Regions from separate parts of the Paenibacillus sp. p3-SID1389 genome, predicted to be linked through region 1. Evidence: predicted binding sites of a transcription regulator. Region 1 holds the regulator's gene; each other region holds the start of a gene.
The links. Region 1 encodes Rex, which represses fermentation and respiration genes when NADH is low (regulators of the CRP and FNR family bind a similar motif). Its sites were predicted from a motif close to TTGTGAAATATTTCACAA; they were not measured.
Positions count from the first base shown of each region.

Region 2: the regulator Rex is predicted to act here: its motif matches at 1,472-1,489, upstream of nirB (nitrite reductase large subunit NirB).
Region 3: the regulator Rex is predicted to act here: its motif matches at 2,808-2,825, upstream of M3G15_RS20470 (DUF2249 domain-containing protein).

Region 1 covers NZ_JALXVO010000019.1:20,612-25,489, reverse strand. Annotated here, with positions in the region: gene M3G15_RS10150 (hypothetical protein) at 1-141, opposite strand, end outside; gene M3G15_RS10145 (cell wall elongation regulator TseB-like domain-containing protein) at 396-881, opposite strand; gene M3G15_RS10140 (amidohydrolase) at 942-2,240, opposite strand; gene M3G15_RS10135 (redox-sensing transcriptional repressor Rex) at 2,237-2,881, opposite strand; gene dinG (ATP-dependent DNA helicase DinG) at 2,922-4,878, opposite strand, start outside.
Region 2 covers NZ_JALXVO010000021.1:56,990-61,867, forward strand. Annotated here, with positions in the region: gene M3G15_RS10985 (FAD-dependent oxidoreductase) at 1-491, shown strand, start outside; gene M3G15_RS10990 (hypothetical protein) at 748-1,380, shown strand; gene nirB (nitrite reductase large subunit NirB) at 1,620-4,052, shown strand; gene nirD (nitrite reductase small subunit NirD) at 4,084-4,431, shown strand; gene M3G15_RS11005 (Crp/Fnr family transcriptional regulator) at 4,733-4,878, opposite strand, start outside.
Region 3 covers NZ_JALXVO010000082.1:3,638-8,515, reverse strand. Annotated here, with positions in the region: gene M3G15_RS20485 (YtpI family protein) at 172-471, shown strand; gene M3G15_RS20480 (DRTGG domain-containing protein) at 532-1,866, opposite strand; gene M3G15_RS20475 (YwiC-like family protein) at 1,918-2,658, opposite strand; gene M3G15_RS20470 (DUF2249 domain-containing protein) at 2,893-3,126, shown strand; gene M3G15_RS20465 (hypothetical protein) at 3,143-3,502, shown strand; gene M3G15_RS20460 (DUF2249 domain-containing protein) at 3,503-3,739, shown strand; partial or broken gene M3G15_RS20455 (SPASM domain-containing protein) at 3,781-4,116, opposite strand; gene ilvB (biosynthetic-type acetolactate synthase large subunit) at 4,234-4,878, shown strand, end outside.

The DNA of each region.
Region 1 (4,878 bases):
ATGATTTACTCCATCTACACTCTTCACAATATTCTCCAGCGGACGCTCAATCGCCCACTGCCGATATAGGAACCATCCACCAAATAATACAAGGGCGGAAATAGCAATGCTTGCAGCAATTGGTCCAATACGCAGTTTCACGTGATGCCCCCCTTATCTATATAAACTATCAACTCTGTGATATATATTCCCGTATATCAAAACTACAAATATGAGTATATCACATCGTATATCAAATTTCGAAGAAAAGTGTGAAGATATTTAAAAATGAACGCTAGTAGTTCTACCCCGAAATGCTACTTTTTCTCAAGCCAAAAAATAAAACGGTTCCGCGATTCAGGCTCTTCGCCTAAACAACGAAACCGTTTATTTATGATTGATCCATAGCCCCCCTGTCAGCGGTTCGGCAGGGTGAACACTTCCGGCAAAGCTTCGCCGGTCGTGAAACTGAAAAACCGATAATAATGGTGGTCCTTCTCTTTATAGAACAGCTGCCACACCAATTGGTTATTGTATATGCCTGGCAGCAGCCGAACCACCCGGATCCCCGGCAACGATTGTTTGATGATCTCACGCATTTGGCTCTCGGACTTGCCATCGGACAGCAAGCGTACCTCTGGATCATGTCCTTCCCTTAACCAGACCATCATTTGGCGGCCGGATGCATCCTCCCCTTGCACGACCCAGGTAACTTCATCCCATACCGACTTCCAAACCTTGTCGCCCCGGACGAGATCCGTCTCCTGCTTCGCCTGCTGGATAGCGGCTCTTTCGGCTTTCCACGTATCCTCATGAATGTATAGATAAAACCGGTGGAGACCCAGGAGCACGATCAACAGAATCACGAGGGACAGCAGGATCCATTTCGTTCGCTTCCTCAAGCTACTCTTCCTTTCCCTTCCTAAGCAAGCAGCCTCCTTCAGGAAACCGCGCGCCGCTCATTATCGTGCCAACAGTCCCTCAAACGCCGCTTGCGCCTCGTAGCGGATGCGTTCTTCATCCAGTGTCAGACAAGCACCGTGCTTGACTACCTGCTTACCGTTGACCCAGACATGCTCTACATCTTTGGCGCCAGCGGAATAAACGGTATGGGAGATATAATCCGTTCTCGGCAGGAAATGGGCTTGCTCCGTATTTAAGGCGATGATATCCGCCTTCATGCCAGCAGCCAGCTTGCCTGTATTTTGCAAGAAGACCGATTTCGCGCCGTATTCCGTCCCCATTTTCAGAGCTTCCAGCGCAGGAACCGCCGTTGGATCGCCGGATACGCCTTTATGAATCAGCGCAGCCAAACGAATCTCCTCCAGCATATCCAGGTTATTATTGCTCGCCGGACCGTCAGTACCCAGCGATACAACTACGCCCTTCTTCAGGAGTTCCGGTACGCGGGCGACCCCGCTGGCCAGCTTCAGGTTACTGCCTGGGTTATGCGAGATGGTAACGCCGTGCGCTGCCAAGATGTCGATTTCCTCGTCCGTCAAATGCACAGCGTGGGCAAGCAGGGTCGGGCGGGAGAACATCCCCAGCTTCAGCAAATGTTCTACCGGGCGGACGCCGTAATCGTTAACGTTCTGCTCTACCTCGGCGCGCGTCTCCGACATATGCGTGTGCATCGGCAAATCGAGATCATGGGCAGCTTGCACAAATTTCTCGATAAAGGCTGGCGGGCAGGTGTATGGTGCATGCGGCGACATCATCGTGGTGATGCGGCCTTCTGCCTTGCCGTGCCAGTTCTGAGCAAACGCGATCGCTTCTTTGAGCTTCTGATCTTGCTCTTCCGGGGAGCACAACCCGATGGCCCCGCGCATCAACACGGCGCGAATACCCGATTCCTCCACGACTTTGGCCACTTCGTCCATGTGATCGTACATATCCAGGAACGTCGTCGTCCCGCCCTTGAGCATTTCCAACACAGATAACGCCGTACCGGCATACACATCCGCCGCAGTAAATTTGGCTTCCATCGGCCACATTTTCTCCTGCAGCCAGGTTTGCAGCACCATATCATCCCCATAGCCGCGCAGCAGCGACATCGCCGCATGGCCATGGGTATTGATCAGGCCCGGCAGGAACAACAACCCTTTGCCGTCCAACGTTTCGGCGCCTTCCACGCCTTCCGGGCGCTCTTCGCCAATATAGCTGATCGTATCGCCCTCAACGAGCATATATCCGTGAATTACAGGACGGTCCGCATTTAAGACGGCAAACGTCCCGTTCTTAATTAACCATTTACGACTCATACGTTGCTTGTTTCCTTTCCGTCTTCCAAGTAGTAAGCCAAGCTCAGCAAATCAGTAGTGAAGTCAGCCGCATGGATCCGAACTTCCGGCGGAACCTTCAGAATCGTTGGCGCGAAGTTCAGAATCGCACCGATTCCGGCGGCAACCAGCTCATCCGCTACGCGTTGCGCCTCCGTATCCGGCACGGTGATGATGCCGATGCGGATATTTTTCGCCCGGACGGTTTCCGCCAGCTCTTCGATCGGCTGAATCGTGATGTTGTTGATCTGCTTGCCGATCTTAGCCGGTGAAGCGTCGAACACCGCAACAATCTTCATATTATCCTTCAAATACGCATTATAATTCGAAAGGGCTTGCCCCAGATTCCCGGCACCCACCAGCGCGACGTTAATCTGTTGGTCCAGATTGAGAATTTGTTGAATTTTTTCAATCAAATAAGCGACATCGTAGCCGATCCCCTTCCGGCCAAAATCGCCGAAATAAGCCAAATCCTTACGGATTTGCGCCGGATTGAGATCCAGCTTCTGTCCGAGCTCCTGGGAGGACACCGTTGGCACCTCCCGTCGGCTGAGTTCATTTAAGAAACGCAGGTAAACCGGCAGTCTGCGGACGACAGCGTCCGAAATTTTATCTGACTTCATGCTTGTTCCCCCTATTCTTCAATGCGATCTATGAAGCGGCTTAGGCTTCGGGATTTAACCATTCCGAGATGCGCGGAACCATCTGAGTTAATGGCATATGCTCCATCTTCGGTCCGGGCAAAGAGTATAAGAAATATTTTCCATAATAAGATTCCAGGATCCGGGTATCATAAACGATCACGATGCCGCGGTCCTGCGACGAGCGGACAAGTCGTCCGAATCCTTGCTTAAAGCGGATAACCGCTTGCGGGACGGACAGTTTCATGAATGGATTCTTCTTCTCCCGCTGCAGGCGTTCGCTCTTCGCTTCCATCAGCGGGTGGTTTGGCGGCTGGAACGGCAAGCGTACGATCGCTAAACTGGTCAGCGCCTCGCCAGGAATATCCACCCCTTCCCAAAAGCTGCTTGTCCCGAGCAGCACCGATGCGCTGTTCCCTTGGAACCGTCGGGTCAGCTTGGTGCGGCTGCCGCTGTCCATCCCTTGCCCGATCACCGTGATTCCCTCCGCTGCGAGCAGTTCCTTCAGCGGGTCATACACCTGCCTGAGCATCCGATAGGATGTAAACAGCACCAGCATGCGACCTTGCGTCGCCACCGCGGCATCCGCCAGCGATTGCACCAGCGTATGAATGAAATGGTCATCCCCCACGCTGCCCTTCACACTTGGAAAATCGCGCGGGATCACCAGCAACGCCTGATCGCGGTAGTTAAACGGCGAGGGCAGCATCGCTGTGATCAACCGATCCTCTTCCGCCGCCTCAGTCAAGCCAAGCTGCTCGATCATATATTGGAACGATTTATCCACCGATAAAGTCGCGGACGTCATAACGACACTCTTCTTCCGGTCGAAGAAAAATTGCTTCAATTGAGCGCTGACGTCAATCGGCACCGCATACATCTGGAGCGACCGGCTACGGAAGTTCCCGTTCGCCTCCATCCAATAGACGGTGTCCTCGCTCTCCAACTTCATGAAGAAGCGCAGCGCTTCCCGTTCCCCGGCTAAATCTTTAAACAAGCCGCTGATATCGGTGATCAGGCTCTCCGCTGCATAATCGTCCTGCTCTTCTCGGATTTCGGACAGGAGGCGCTCCCCTTTCCGAAGCACGTCGCCAAGACCTACGTAAATTTGATTTTCGAGCGCGGTCAGCGTCTCCCAATCCTTTGGTTTTCGATTCGGCAACAGCCGGTACACGAATTGCCCGGGATCGCCAGGGGCGGCGTCGCTGCGGTCAGGCATCAAGCTGAACAGCAGCTCGCTGAGCTTGTCCCAGCTCTCCTTCACGTCCACCAGCGTTGGATAGATTCCGTCGATGACTGAGCACCATTCTGAGGCTTTCTCCGCGCCCGACGCTTCAAGCGAGCTGCGAAGGTTGGCCAGCTGCCCCGTCTTGCTGTCTTTAAATAACCGGGTCAGCGTATGCACGACCGTAAAATACTTCATATGAATCCCCAAATGCTTGCCGGCCACATCCTCTAAATGATGCGCTTCATCGATAACCAGCCGCTCGTAACCCGGCAGCAGCTGATGCCCCGCCTGGATGTCCGTAAACAGCTTAGAGTGGTTCGTAATGACCACGTCCGCGACACCGGCTTCGTGTTTTGCGCGATGATAGAAGCATTTGCGGAACCAAGGACAGGATCGGCCTAAGCAGGATTCCGACTCACTGGCCACCGTCTCCCATAAATCACCGCCGCGATTGCCGAGATTCAGCTCTTCGTCATCGCCGCTTTCCGTTTGGGTAAGCCATACGACCATTTGCGCGGCCGTCATCACCTCTTCTTTAGGTGTTGAGAAGTCTTTTCTATTTATTTTATGTTCAAATTTGCGCAAGCACAAATAATGCTGCCTACCTTTAAAAACGGCTGCACGAAACGGAAAAGGCACGACCTCCGTCAACAACGGCACATCGCGCTCCCTAAGCTGCTCCTGCAGGTTGATGGTGTGCGTGCTGACCATGACCTTCTCTTCGTTCTTGACGCTGTGGTAAATGGCCGGC
Region 2 (4,878 bases), on a different contig from region 1:
AAACGCTCGTTCTGGACAGCAACTCCAGTATGACCAAACGGGCATGGATCGAGAATCATTACGGTGCGAAGGACATTTCCGGACCCGATTTGCTGAAGGTCGGCCGGGAGCAAGCGGAGAAATTCGGCGCGAAGTTCATTGAAGAGAAAGTGACTGACATCGATACGAACGGTGGTTCAACGGTTACGGTGAAGACCGAATCCGGCCGCAGTTATGAAGCGTCCCATATCATATTGGCCACCGGCGCGTTAACCGACCTTGCAAGCGCTATCGGTTTGGAGCTGAAGGAAGGCCGCGAACCTCGAATCAAAACGGTGATTGCTACGGATGGCCAAGGCCGTACGAGCATTCCGCGCATTTGGGCAGCAGGAACGGTTGCCGGGGTAAGCGTGCATACGATCATTACCGCGGGCGACGGCGCGAAGGTCGCGATTGAGTTGATCAGCGAAATGAACGGCGAACGCTACGTTGATCACGACGTACTTAAGTAAGACATCTGAACATACAACAGGCCTCCGATGACGGGGGCCTTTTTATTTTTGCCAATATCCATCAGGGAGCCTGAAATTTGAGAACCTGCACTTTGTCCGGTATGCTTAAGAAGAAGGAATACGATCTGGCCGAAGTTGGGAAAATGATGAGGAGAAAGGCAGGGCGGCTATGTTTAACAGATGGCGATGGTTCGTTGGATGTATGGCAGGACTGACTATAATCATAATCGCGTCGGCGTGCGCCCGCGGCCAGATTATGGATCAACCGACACCAGCGGAGACGCAGACAACAGAAGTAGAACACCCCCACGATATCACATTAATGATTGATGGAGGCACCTTTATCCCTGATGTGACGCGTAACCTGCATTTTGATTATATCGACGGGTTAACGGTACGTCATGCCTTGGCAAGCAGCGGGATTGTCAAATTTACAGAGGACCAGTCCGCCATTCAATCGGTGGGGGAGGTGTCGCTGGATTCGGCGTTGGAATGGGGGACCCGGCTAAATGATAAGGAGCTGGCCTCTACCAACTGGGATCAGGAGCTGCAAATGGGTGACAAGCTGCTGGTTTACGTCAAGACGGTGGACAGCTATGAAGCGATCTCGCCGCTGGCGTCCTTGCTGTTGATTATCGACGGGGGCAGTCAGAAGCAATATTTTGTCCATAAATACAGTGATAACACCACCGTTCGAGATCTCCTGAAGCACAGTGGATTGGTACAGTTTAACCCTAACCATAAATCAATTATCTCCGTCGGCGGCTATACCCCTAAGCAGGACGAGCAATGGATCCTGAAAGTGAATGGGAAGAAGCTGCTGGATAATGGCCTGGATATGAGATTAAAGCCGCAAGACTACGTGGAGATTACCTTGACGACGCAATAGAAGTACGATGTAACTTAGAGATCCGTAATCCTGGTGATCATCCGGGAGAGCGGATTTTTTTACAGAACATTGAAAAAGTTATGACAAAAGTATGTTAAAATTTTCACAATTAATGTGAATGGAATCACAAAGTCCTCCTTATTTGAAAAGTATACTGGGAGCATGGGAGCACTTCAAATTTTAACTATCGCTAAGTTGCATGAGACCCAGGTGTTTATTGGAGGAGGCATTCTAAAGATATGGGAATGGAACGAGAGAAACTAGTTGTTATCGGTAACGGAATGGCCGGAATCAGCACGGTAGAGCAAATCCTGAAGTTGACTACGAAATTTGACATTACGGTATTCGGAAGCGAGCCGCATCCGAACTACAATCGAATTATGCTGTCATATGTGCTGGAAGGCAGCAAAACGCTGGACGATATCGTGCTGAACGATTTGAACTGGTACAAAGAGAACGGGATCACCCTGCATGTCGGAACTGCAGTGGAACGGATTGATGCCGAAGCCAAAGAGGTCGTCGCCGATAATGGGTTGCGCGTCCCGTACGATAAAGTGCTGATCGCAACGGGCTCCAATTCGCTGATCTTGCCGATTCCAGGCAGCGATAAGGAAGGGGTCGTTGGCTTCCGTGACATCGCGGCCTGCAAGCAAATGTTGGAGGCGGCGAAGACCTACAAGAAGGCGGCCGTCATTGGCGGTGGACTGTTGGGATTGGAAGCGGCCAAAGGCCTTGTGCAACTGGGGATGGACGTGACGGTTGTACATTTGATGGAAGATCTGATGGAACGCCAGTTAGACCATCAGGCAGCGAGCATGTTGAAAGCAGAGTTGGAGCGGCAAGGGATCAAATTTAAGATGGGCGCACAAACGACGGAGCTGTTTGGCGACCATCGGGTTCGCGGCCTGCGCTTTGCCGACGGGACGGAGCTGGAGGCGGAATTCGTCGTTATGGCTGTGGGAATCCGACCTAATGTTGCGGTTGCTAAAGCCAGCGGCATCGAAGTGAACCGTGGGATCGTCGTGAACGACTATCTGCAAACCTCGCTTGAAGGTGTGTATTCTGTGGGGGAATGTACGGAGCACCGCGGGGTTTGTTACGGTCTGGTTGCGCCTTTGTTCGAGCAGGGGATGGTGTTGGCGAAGCATATCAGCGGCGTGGATACCGCGCCTTATGAGGGTTCGGTCGTATCGACCAAGCTCAAAATTTCCGGCGTGGATGTATTCTCCACCGGTGAATTTATCGATGGACCGGAGCATACAGTGATCGTCAGCAAGGACGAGTGGAAACGCACCTATAAGAAAATTTTGCTGAAGGACGGCAAGCTGGTTGGGGCAGTGCTGTTCGGGGATATCACAGATTCGGCTGAGCTGCAGAAGCTGATTAAGCAAGGCGCGGAGATGACCGATGAGTTGTACGAATCGCTGATGGGCGGGGGCTGCTGCGGCGGCACCAAGAAGAAGGCATCGGTCGAAACGATGAGCGATGAGGAAATCGTCTGCGGCTGTAACGGGGTGACGAAAGGCACGATCGTGGACTGCATCGTAAATCAAGGGATGACGACGGTCGACGAAATTAAAGCGAGCACCGGAGCGACTCGATCTTGCGGCGGCTGTAAACCGGTCGTCGAGCAGATCCTGCAATATGTGCTTGGCGATGGCTTTACCCAATCGGCGAAACAGGGGATTTGCAGCTGCACTACGCTTAGCCGGGACGAGATCGTTGCCGAGATTAAAGCGAAAGGGCTGCAGACAACCAAAGAAGTGATGAATGTGCTCGGATGGACGCAGCCGGAAGGCTGTTCGAAGTGTCGGCCGGCGATTAACTACTATCTAGGCATGATCTACCCGGATACCCATGAAGATGAAAAAGCTTCGCGTTTCGTCAACGAACGGATGAATGCCAACATTCAAAAGGACGGCACGTATACCGTGGTGCCGCGGATGTACGGCGGCGTCACAACGCCGGAAGATCTGAAGAAAATCGCCGATGTTTCGTTGAAATACAATGTCAAGGTGGTCAAGGTCACGGGCGGACAACGGCTGGATTTGATCGGCGTGAAGAAAGAGGACCTGCCGAAGGTGTGGGCAGAGCTGGATATGCCGTCAGGTTATGCTTATGCCAAATCGTTGCGCACAGTAAAGACCTGCGTTGGTTCGCAGTTCTGCCGTTTTGGCACCCAGGATTCAATGGGTATGGGCGCGCTGCTGGAGCGCAAATTCGAGCGGCTGGACTTCCCGGCGAAATTTAAGATGGCGGTTAACGGCTGCCCGCGTAACTGCGCCGAGTCGTGCACCAAAGATATCGGGATCGTTGGCAATGACGGCGGTTGGGAGGTTTTCATTGGCGGCAACGGCGGGATCAAGCCGCGCTTGGCGGACTCGCTGTGCAAGGTGAAAACCGATGAGGAATTGATTGAAGTGTGCGGCGCGCTGATGCAGTACTACCGTGAAACCGGCAACTACCTGGAGAGAACGTCGGAATGGGTGGAACGGATGGGCCTTGAGCATATCCGCTCGGTTATCGTTGACGATGTGAAGAACCGCAAAGCGCTGATGGAACGGATTGAATTTGCTTTGAAGCAAGTATCCGATCCATGGAAAAAAGTGCTGAACGACAACGAACAGCTTGGCAAATTGTATCACTCGTTAGAAGTGAGCAGCCAGCTGTAATACAGCGTCCTAGAGAAAGGGGTCATGGTGCATGAGTATGGAGAGTAAGGGCGAAACGTTTTATCCTGTTGGTGCCTTGGAGGATTTTCTGCTGCAAATCGGGCGTGTCGTGGAAGTGGCCGGCCTGCAAATTGCCGTGTTCCGAACATCGGATGGCCGGATTTTTGCGGCGCTGAACCAAAATCCGCATCCAAAGGGCGGACCGCTGGCCGAGGGGATCGTATCGGGTCATTATCTGTATGATCCGTTGTATGATTGGAAAATCGACCTGACCACCGGGCTCGTTCAAGCACCGGATACCGGGCAGGTCACGATGTTCCCGGTCAAGGTGGAGGACGAACAGGTCTACATTGCCGCTGCTGCTTTGCAGCAAGCGTAGTGCGGCTATCGACAGCGCGGTGATCGGAAGGTCGCCGCGCTATTTTTGAAGCATGAGGCAAGTTTGATTTGGGGGCGGTGCGGTATTCGTCGCAATGGCATATTGGTTCATTTCCCCCATGCGCAAGAAAGCATAGGGCTCATAACCACATATGTATCCCCCAACCTCATTGGGGAGCGAAGAGGATTGGGGGATTTTTTTTCACGTTACACGTTAATAGAAAGCAAAAAAACCGCCCTGCACTCAAGGGACGGTTCAAATCGCTAGAACTAACGCCGAATATGGGGGGAGTACTAGGCGGTTAAATGCGGCAGATTTCGTTCGGGCACAGCTCGCAGTGGCAAATATCTTGCAGCATGACCAGATCTTTGATCACGATCATCCCGTTCTCATAGTCCAGCGCATCCTTCTTGCGCAGGTCGCTCAGCATCCGGTTGACGCTTTCGC
Region 3 (4,878 bases), on a different contig from region 1:
ACTTGAGACGGCAAACAAAACTGTAAAAGTGCAGGAATTTTCTCCATTTCAAGAGCATGTGGATTGAATAACTGTTTTTGCGATTAAAAACTGTATTTTTGCAGGAATTCGACGTTCTGTTGCTGCTCAAGCGCGTATCCACTCTACGATTAAAGGAGCTACGAACCTCTCATGATCCAAACGATCCAATCCATTCTTTACGTGATTTTGATCATCAGTTGCGTGGGCTCGATCTTCTTCAGCTTTAAGTCCCGGCGTTCGCTCGATCCGAAGACGCGGGGAATGGCGGCCGCCAAAATGAATATCAGTATGGGCGTGATGCTGATCGTTCTGGCCCTCATCCAAATGTTCCTGTTCAGCGGCTCGACGCTTCGCGTTGTCATCGGCGCTGTGTTTATGGTGCTGGGGGCGTTTAACATCTTCGCCGGCCTCCGCAACCATGGCTTATATGCCCGGCAAAAAGAGGGATAACCTCGCGGCCCCAGGCCGTTAGGCTATCCCTCTTTGCATGCAGGATCCCCGCTCCGCTGCTTAGGCATGGTCGATGGACTGCAGCGTCATGACCGCCTTCGAAACCAGCGAATCCTGATAGGTTAACATAATTTCCAGCTTGCAAGCCCGGCGGCTCATCTCCAGTAATACGGGGGTGATAACCACCGGGTTTTCAATTTGCACCGGACGGACGAAATAGGTCGTCAGGTTATCGACCACAAAGTCGCCGCCGCTGGCGTCTTTGGCCGCGCGAAGTCCGGCTTGGGTCATCAGCGAGGTCAGGACCCCATGCGAGATCGTCCCCAAATCAGTCGCCATCTGCGGCGTAATCATTCCGCGGAAGAACAATTTCCCCTCTTCGTCCCGTTCCTCGGCAAACCCGTTCCACATTAAGTGCTCAAACGTTTCGCCCAGCTGCGGCTGATTCCGTACGTCCCGCATCGCTTGCAGCACCTCGCGGCGCGTCACCGACGAGACCAGCTTCCGGTTGCGGTCCACGACAGGCAAGAAGTCGATCCCTTCCCAGACCATGATTTGCGCTGCCGAAGCGAGCGATGTCTGCAGGCCAACGGTAATCGGATGGCGGGTCATGCATTTCTCAATCGGCTGGTCGCCGCTCAGCTCTTCGACGTTCTTCCGGCTGACGATCCCGATGACCCGGTTCCACTCGTCCACCACCGGAAAATGCTGCTGCCCCGTCTCTAAAGACAACTGATCAAAATCGGAAATGTTGCTGGTCGCCTTCAGCATGCTCACCCGCGGTTTGCGGCTGACGATGTCTTCCACCAGCATGATTTTTTTCTTAATCAAACGGTCAAATAACGCCCGGTTAATCATCGATGCGACGGTAAACGTGTCGTGACGCGAGGAGATGATCGGCAATGCCAGCTTGTCCGCCAGCGTCTTCACCTCGCGGCTCGTCCCGAACCCCCCGGTGATCAATACCCCGGCGCCTTGCTCCAGGGCAAGTGAATGGGCATTATCGCGGTTCCCGATGATCAGCAGGCTGCCGGCGTCAATGTATCTGGCCATGGCATCGATTTTCATCGCGCCAATGACATACTTGTTCAGCGTTTTGTTCAATCCTTCTCCGCCGCCCAGCACATGACCTTCGACGATCTCAACCACATCGCCAAAGGTGAGCTGGTCCGAGATGTTGCGCGGCTTCTTCTCCACGCGAACCGTGCCGATCCGTTCCTTCGTAATGACGATCCCGAGATTCTCCGCTTCCTTCACCGCCCGGTAGGCGGTACCTTCACTTACCCCCAGCGCTTTGGCCAGCTTGCGCACGGAGATTTTCGTTCCAATCTTGAGTCCTTCGATATGTTGGAGCAGCTGTTCGTGTTTTGTTACGCTTTCTTCCGGTCCCTCCAACTGTTATACCCCCTGCCCGAATCTGTACTATTCTGTATTCATTATACACATTCAGGCGTAGGTCATCCAGAAGGCGGCAAGAACGATAACAGAATAGACAATTTCCAGCATGCCGGACTGCTTGGCGGTAATCCCCGTCCGCGGAAACCAGACCGCTCTAGCCAGCAGGATCAATGCGGCGATCCACAGCGCCGGAGAGAGCAGCCATACGGCCAAGATCATCAGCATAACGTGGTAGGCTACGGAGTAGCAATAGAATCGCTTATTATTCCGTTCACGGATGATGGTTTTCACGTAAAAAGCGGTCCCTACAAAATACAACGTGCTGATCAGGAACAGTTCCGTGGCGAGCCGAAGATCGGTTCCTCCTCCAAGCTGATACGAGATAAACACCATCAAGCTGAATTGCACGATCGCCGCGATGTCGTTCAGCAGAGCGCGTTCGCGCTTCTGCTTGGCATAGAAGGCATTCACCCCAAACAGCGGCACGAACAGGAGAGCCAACTTCAGCACCTCGGGGCGAAGCAGGACCAAAGTGAGCGCCGCAGGGACCAGCAACGCACCGTAGAGCAGCAAAGGCTTGCGGTATCGGTCGGCTTTGGCTTTGGTCTTGGCTTTTCCCCTCCGAATCCATTGCAGCAAAGGAAACATAAACAGATAAATGAGAAGCCAGCACACAAACAACAAACCGTGGATCGCCCCGGGGGTAGAGGCGAGCATGCCAAACAGAAACGGAACGATCAGCATGGCCCAGGCTCCATGTTGATTCGGGATGTAATCTCGGACGCGCATGTTATCGGTTCCTCCTTCTAATCGTGAGCCATCAAATTCAAATTACGCACATTATAATCGTCCGGCATCGGCACCCAAGTGACAGAAATCACTTGATTCATGGCAGCTTCCGGACAAATCCGCCGAGAAATTTTTGACGGTTTCGCATCTTGTGACTGATATCACAATCCCGCTCAAGTCCGTTGCTATAATGGGGGCGAATCGTTAAATTCTAAACATTTAGGAGGACTTCCCATGAGTCAATTCAAAGCTACTGTCAACGCCACCGAATATCCGCCGCAGCTCAAGCATAAGACCATCTTTGCAACCTTTAATTCCCTGGAGCCGGGGGAAGCGATGCTGCTGATTAACGACCATGACCCGGTACCGCTCCGGTTTCAGTTCGAGGCCATGCATCCCGGCGGTTTCACTTGGGAGTACATTGAGCAGGGGCCAGAGATGTTCCAGGTGAAAATCGGCAAAAACTAAGCAGGGGGAATGCCCTATGGCAACGATTACGGTTGTCGATGAGAAAACGATTAAGATTGCCGTCGAGCTCGAGGATGCGTTGCGGATGATTGAGGAAGCGGAAAGCAATCTGGAACGCTATGCCAGCGAGATCCTCACCATCGCGGAAAAAATGCCGGAATTCCAATACACCTATTTCTGTTTCTATGCCTACGATACTTCCGCTTTGTTTGAAAAAATGCTGGGGATCGATCCAAAGCAGTATTTGTCCTTCTCGCTGGATGCGCCGGACTCGTTCTTCTATACGCTGTACGGCGGCATGAAGGGACTCAGCGGTGCAGCTCGGCTCTGCCAAGCATTTGCTGCCGAACGGACGGACGTGGAGGTGAATCCATAAATGGCAAACCAGATCGTTGAACTCGACGTTCGGCCGATTCTTCGCCGCGGCGAAGAGCCGTTCAGCGTTATTATGGACACGGTTGGGAAGCTGCAGGAGGGTGACAGCCTTGTTCTGCACGCCACAATGAAGCCCGTCCCGCTCCTGAAGGTGCTTGAAGGTAAGGGCTACCGTCATGAATGCGAACAACTGGCAGCGGATCATTGGAAGGTGACATTTGAACCGATTCAAGCTTAGGTTTTTGCAGAACAAGAAAAGGAGGCCGCTCGGCCTCCTTATTATTTTTGTTGTTGTGAAAATCCTCGTGGAATATATGCGCAATACGGATCGCTCTCCAAATAATCGCCGGTAACCGCATAAGCCCTCGCTCTTGAACCTCCGCACAGCTCCTTAAATTCGCAGACGCCGCATTTTCCCTTCAGCAAGGATTTGTCCCTCAGCTCCCGAAGGATCGGTGAGTTCCGATAAATATCCACCAATGAAGCGTTCCGGACATTCCCGCAGCTAACTGGCAGGAACCCGCTTGGATACACCTCGCCAATGTGACTAATGAAGACGAACCCGTCTCCGTCATTTACACCTTTCGGCGAGCGGCCGAGCAGATCTTTACGTTTGGGCGCTGCCTCTCTGCTTCCTCCGGCCAAGGCGTCCCACGAATTATGACTGGGATCACTCCACAAGCGAATCTCCCGCGATAAAATAGTCAAAATTCCACCGGGAGGTCTGACCTAATGAGAAACATCCAAGAATCCAAGTTAACCTCCGCCCGAAGCGGAGCGGAGCTGTTAATCGATTGCCTGCTTGCGGAACAGGTCGATACGATCTTCGGATACCCGGGCGGGGCAGTAATTCCTATTTACGATGCGCTGTACGATTGCCGAGAGATCCGGCATATTCTGACCCGGCATGAGCAGGCAGCCGTACACGCGGCGGACGGCTACGCCCGCGTGACGGGGAAGGCGGGGGTTGCGCTCGTCACCTCCGGACCAGGCGCAACCAATGCGGTCACAGGGATCGCCAACGCCTACATGGACTCGGTCCCGATGGTCGTGCTGACCGGTCAGGTGTCGACTGATCTGATCGGTCGGGACAGCTTCCAGGAGGTCAACATTTTTGGCATGACGATGGACGTGACCAAGCATAATTATTCCGTGATGGATATCCGCGAGTTGCCTAGAATCATCAAAGAGGCTTTTCATCTCGCTGTCACGGGACGACCGGGGCCGGTCCTGATCGATCTGCCCAAGAACATCATGACCGCTCAAACCAACTTGAGTCCGGCTGCCGAAATCCACATCCGCGGTTACGTGCCTTCAACCCAGATCGATGAGGAGGCCGTACGGCTGATTGCGAGCAAGATCGAAAGCTCCGAGCGC